Linked DNA regions of Pseudovibrio sp. M1P-2-3. The protein of the gene in region 2 interacts with the protein of the main gene of each other region in a pairwise test. Links are inferred from orthologs where the notes say so. Each region holds a gene or a part of one and is shown on either strand. Other genes may lie near its edges.

Region 1 (2,730 bases), 320 kb from region 2 along the record:
TACCAAAGCATGGCACACTCAACCGGAATTTTGTTTGAAAATGCTGTTTCAGCTGCCCAGCAGCAAACAACCCTATCGCAAGCCGCCACTAATCAAGGTGTCATGCAGATTTATTCAATGGACACAATGGCGGGCGCTGGTGCGACCGAAAAAGTTGGCCAGAGTGGCGAGTCAGATAACTTGGCTACCCTTCTTACTGTATTGAATTCATTCACCTAAGCGTAGCTGTATCTCTCAGCATTACTAGTCACTTTCATTATAAAAATTACTCAAAGGGCAGGCTTCCATCTTGGGTGCACCACCCCTTTAACCACCTAAACCCATCACCCACCCGAAACTACGGAGAAAACCATGCCAGATCCGACAACCGTCAACCCGATGATCACGGATGCAGTCACCCAGTCAAATGTTAAAGTGGTTGGCGAAGCTCCCGCCATGGCTATGGGAAGTATTTTCCAAAGCATGGCCCACTCAACCGGCATTCTTTTTGAGAACGCCGTCTCCGCATCCCAACAGCAAAACACTCTAGCTCAAGCAGCTACAAACCAGGGCGTTATGCAGATCTACTCCATGGACACCATGGCAGGGGCTGGAGCAACTGAAAAAGTCGCCCAAAGCGGAACTGCTGATAATCTGTCCACTTTGTTGACAGTGCTAAATTCATTCGGCGGCGGCAGATAACACTTCCACCCCACGACCCGCAAACCCTCTTCGGCCCACCCGAAGAGGGTTTGTTTTTGTCTTTCCATCCTGAATTACTGGAATATCAAGTTCAATCCCCCTATATTCCAGAGCAAGACACACCCATAACCCCCATATGAAATCTGATGACATCTTATCTTGTAGCTGCGCTCTACAAATTTGTAGAGCTTAAAGACTTTGAAAACATGAAAGCCCCCCTCCACGCGTTCTGTGAAGAACTCGGCATACGGGGGAGTATCCTTCTTGCGAAAGAAGGCATAAACGGCACCGTTTCCGGCGAGGAGGAGGCCGTTAAAAAACTTCTAGCACACTTACAAAGTGATCCACGCCTTAGCGACCTCTCCCATAAGGAATCTTGGGCGAAGCGCATTCCATTTCGCCGCATGAGAGTGCGCCTAAAAGTTGAAATCGTTCGCATGGGAGTGGACGGCATTGATCCCAATAGTAAAGTGGGAACCTACGTCCCTCCTGAGGAGTGGAACAAACTCATCAGCGATCCCGACACCGTGGTCATTGATACACGCAATGACTATGAAACTATTCTCGGGACGTTCAAGGGAGCCGTTGATCCGGACACCCAGAACTTCCAACAGTTTCCTGAATGGGTCAAAAACTCAAAAGAAGTAAACGGACCCAACAAATCTAAGAAAATAGCTATGTTCTGCACTGGGGGCATTCGCTGCGAAAAAGCTTCAGCCTTGATGCTGGAAGAAGGCTATGAAGAAGTTTACCACCTACAAGGCGGAATTCTAAACTACCTAGAGAAAATACCAGAGAACGAGAGTCTATGGAAAGGCGAGTGCTTTGTCTTTGATGATCGTGTTTCAGTAGACCATAGCTTAGAGGCAGGCTGGGGACACGACCTCCCGGAAAAAACAAAGGACGTCCTCTCTGAGTATATGATCAATCAAGAAAAAAGCCGTAGCAGCTAACCAACACTCAAAAGGGGGGACACAACCAAGCTCCCCCTTTTCCGTATCTGAAAAGAAGAGGTAACAACGTGTACAAATTCAAAACGCATACCAATGCCTAAGCATCAGATCCGGTTTTAATTATATTCAAAGAGTTGGGAAAGACGATCTTGGATTATAAAATCACCATTGAAAAACAATGGTGAGCCCGCACGGGTTCGAACCGTGGACCTACTGATTAAAAGTCAGTTGCTCTACCAGCTGAGCTACGGGCTCACATCCTCACAAAAGAGGTGCTTATCACTTCAACAATCCTCACCTACCAAATGGTGGGTGCACAGGGATTCGAACCCAGGACCGGCTGATTAAGAGTCAGCTGCTCTACCAACTGAGCTATACACCCTCAGCGCCGAAGCGATGGCGGCTGTATATCCACGCTCGGCGCAGTTGGCAAGTGCCGTTTCGAATTATTTTCAATTGCTCTGGGGAAAAGAAAAATCATGGTGTCTAAAACATATCCCATAAAGAGATAGAGAAGGATTATCACAATTTTGGCGTGTTAAAATCATCCATATACGCCCTCTCCCACTGCTACGCGAAAACTTCCCAAAACCTCACAAAAGAACAAAGTGAACGCAACTATTAAAATTACGTAATATTAGTTCTTTAGGTAAATATTATAGGTAATAATCGACAAGGGGGTTGACCTCTTTCCCCCTTACTGATTAATTTCCCCCAGAATCAAACTGCCAAGTTGCCAATCCGGCATGATCTGGCGCGTGAAAACTGTGATTAAAGGAGAGTGAAGCTTTTTGAGCTTCACGAGATATTAGATGAAAAAATCTGTACTTCTTATCGTGGTGGGAATGCGCGTCGCCGGAGTGGAATAGGCCACTCGGAACGGTTTGACGCGCAAAGGAGCCTAGAGGGCTCCTTTTTTATTGGCCGAATGAATGTCGATGAGCAGCCTTTTCGGGCGAATACAGGACAAGGACTGAAATATGGAACGGGAGATGACAGGCGCGGAAATGGTTCTCCAAGCCTTTCGGGATCAGGGCGTTAAGCATGTATTTGGCTATCCAGGTGGTGCGGTGCTGCCAATTTATGATGAGCTGAT
Region 2 (2,999 bases):
CACGGTAGATATCAAACAGCGCATCTTCACGGCTATCGTTCTTATCGACGGCCAATGTGTTGCGCACGTATGCACCAGTGGTTACGTGATCGATATCCAGAACAGGAATTTCTGTAATACCAAAGCCAGTCAGATCAGCAAGCAGCTTTTCAGTGATCTCTTCACCAGCTTCAGCAAAGATCTCACCAGTCTTCATATCCACCATATCTTCGGCGAGATACTGAGTGATCAGTTCTTCATCTGTAACTTTGAGAGCGGTAACGCCTTGCTCGTCCAGCTGACGAATTGTGCGGGCGGTAATTTTCTTACCTTCCTCAACAACAACTTCGCCAGTTTTCGCATCCACCAAGTCGCTGAGAGCTTTTGTTCCCTTCAAGCGCGTTCCATCGAATGGAATACGCCAAGAGCCGGAGCCTTCGCTTACAAAGTCGACACGCTTATAGAAAGTGTTCAGAATTTCTTCCGGCGACAGCCCCAAAGCCATCATCAAGGACGTTACTGGTATCTTGCGTCGACGGTCGATGCGAGCGTGAACAATATCTTTCGCATCAAATTCGATATCCAGCCAAGATCCACGATATGGAATAATACGTGCTGCAAACAGCAGCTTGCCGGAAGAGTGGGTTTTACCCTTGTCGTGATCAAAGAATACACCCGGAGAGCGGTGCATCTGAGATACGATTACTCGTTCCGTACCATTAATGACAAACGTACCGTTTGCTGTCATAAATGGCATATCGCCCATAAAGACGTCTTGCTCTTTGATGTCTTTAACGGACTTGGCACCAGTTTCTTCATCCACATCAAAAACGATGAGGCGAAGAGTCAGCTTCAGGGGAGCTGAATATGTCATATCACGTTGACGGCATTCGTCCACGTCATATTTTGGTGCCTCGAATTCGTAACTTACGAATTCAAGTAGGGATGTCCCAGCAAAATCCGAGATAGGGAAAACGGATTTGAAAACGGCCTCTAGGCCTTCGTCAACACGGCCACCCTCGGGCTTATCAACCTGCAAAAACTGGTCATAAGACGCCTTTTGCACTTCGATAAGATTTGGCATAGCCGCTACATCGCGGATAGATCCGAAATACTTACGGACCTTCTTGCGACCGTTGAACGTCTGCGTCATTGTCGCTCCTCGTATCACTCAAATGGTGACGGTTCAGCGAAACTACACGAGATCAAAGACCTTGCAATCGTGTAGCTTCCCAGAACCGTCCCCGTTTTGGGACGTAAACCCCGGCCGGGAAACCCCTGCCAGGGTAGCTAAAACGGCCCCGAGTTTCTTCAGGGCCGTAATATGCAAACTCAAGATTACTTGAGTTCAACCTTTGCGCCAGCTTCTTCAAGCTTTTTCTTCAGCTCTTCAGCTTCAGCTTTGTCAACGCCTTCTTTAACTGCTTTTGGAGCACCTTCTACGAGCTCTTTAGCTTCTTTCAGGCCAAGACCAGTGATTGCGCGAACTTCTTTGATCACGTTGATCTTTTTCGCACCAGCATCAGCCAGAACTACGTCGAATTCTGTCTTTTCTTCAACAGCAGCAGCTGGAGCAGCAGCAGCAGCAGCTACAGGAGCAGCTGCAGAAACGCCCCATTTGTCTTCGAGCAGCTTGGAAAGCTCAGCAGCTTCCATAACTGTCAGTGTGGAGAGTTCTTCTACGATCTTTTCGAGATCAGCCATTTTCTTAGTACCTTAATGTTCGAACCGCTTGGGTTTTGACAAAAATAATGTGGTTCCGCCTTACGCGGCTTGATCCTTCTCGGCATACGCGTTGATGACGCGAGCTGTCTGCTCGGCCGGCGCGCTTGCAATCCGGGCGATGCGTGTCGCTGGGGTCTGCAGCATAGCAACAAGCTTGCCACGCAGTTCGTCCAGAGACGGCATTGTTGCCAGTGAGTTAACACCTGCAACATCCAGATTGGTCGGACCAAGAGCACCACCGAGGATAACGAACTGTTCGTTAGCCTTAGCAAAGTTTGCAGCAACTTTCGGGGCAGCAACCGGATCGTCAGAGTAGACGATTACAGTTGGGCCTGAGAAAAGATCACTGATGTGCTCTAGATCTGTGCCTTGAAGGGCAAGCTTTACCAGGCGGTTTTTTGCAACTTTAACAGTACCACCAGCAGCACGAGCCTCTGAACGAAGCTGAGTCATCTGGGACACTGAAAGACCTGCATAGTGCGCAACGACTGCAACGCCAGCGCCAGACAGCACTTCGTTGAAGGACGCTACGAACTTTTGCTTATCCGCTCTTTCCACTTGCCTTCTCCATTTGGCGACAAGTAAAACTCATCGCCGGTTTGCCTTTGCCGCAAGAAAACTGATAGTTTTCAAACGACGCTCAGGGTTCCTGTCCCCTCGCTAGCCGTTTGGCGCAGCAAGGCAGTACGGTTCGAACCAAAGAACTGAAAAATTTCAGTCAAATGATTCTACTCCATCTATGCAGGCCTTAAAAAGCTTAAGTCGCAAACGACACCTGCAGTCTCGGACAAGGAATTGGCAAATCATTAAGATTTGCCACAAATTCCTCTCTTACGCGAAGAGAGGAATAATTTCAAACTTTTATATTCACTCAGCAACAGAAGCGAGATCAATTTTAATTCCAGGTCCCATTGTAGAGGACACTGAAATACGCTTCAGGTAAGAACCCTTAGCGCCTGATGGCTTCGCCTTTACCACTGCGTCCACGAGGGACTTAACGTTTTCAGCAAGCTTACCTTCTTCGAAGGAAACTTTACCAACGCCTGCATGAATGATACCTGCTTTTTCCACACGGAACTGAACAGAACCACCTTTTGCGTCTTTAACAGCCTTAGTCACATCAGGAGTAACTGTGCCAACCTTTGGGTTAGGCATCATACCGCGTGGACCAAGAACCTTACCAAGACGACCAACCAGTGGCATCATGTCAGGAGTAGCAATTACGGTGTCGAAGTTAATCTCGCCGCCTTGCACTTCTTTAACAAGTTCTTCTGCACCAACAATGTCAGCGCCAG

Evidence for each region. The genes of interacting proteins can lie anywhere in the genome.
Region 1: the proteins of rplL (region 2) and trhO interact in binary tests that used the Escherichia coli proteins (3 or more experiments, as listed by UniProt). The link is inferred for Pseudovibrio sp. M1P-2-3 from one-to-one orthologs.

What each region holds. Positions count from the first base shown.
Region 1 is NZ_JARRCW010000001.1:918,172-920,901, reverse strand. It holds trhO (oxygen-dependent tRNA uridine(34) hydroxylase TrhO), read left to right. Parts: upstream 1-827; coding sequence 828-1,634; downstream 1,635-2,730. Other genes in the region: P6574_RS04210 (acetolactate synthase 3 large subunit), read left to right, coding at 2,615-2,730; P6574_RS04230 (RebB family R body protein), read left to right, coding at 352-681; P6574_RS04235 (RebB family R body protein), read left to right, coding at 1-219. UniProt on the Escherichia coli protein: Catalyzes oxygen-dependent 5-hydroxyuridine (ho5U) modification at position 34 in tRNAs, the first step in 5-carboxymethoxyuridine (cmo5U) biosynthesis.
Region 2 is NZ_JARRCW010000001.1:1,236,559-1,239,557, reverse strand. It holds rplL (50S ribosomal protein L7/L12), read right to left. Parts: upstream 1,684-2,999; coding sequence 1,318-1,683; downstream 1-1,317. Other genes in the region: rplA (50S ribosomal protein L1), read right to left, coding at 2,572-2,999; rplJ (50S ribosomal protein L10), read right to left, coding at 1,744-2,262; rpoB (DNA-directed RNA polymerase subunit beta), read right to left, coding at 1-1,132. UniProt on the Escherichia coli protein: The binding site for several of the GTPase factors involved in protein synthesis (IF-2, EF-Tu, EF-G and RF3). Is thus essential for accurate translation.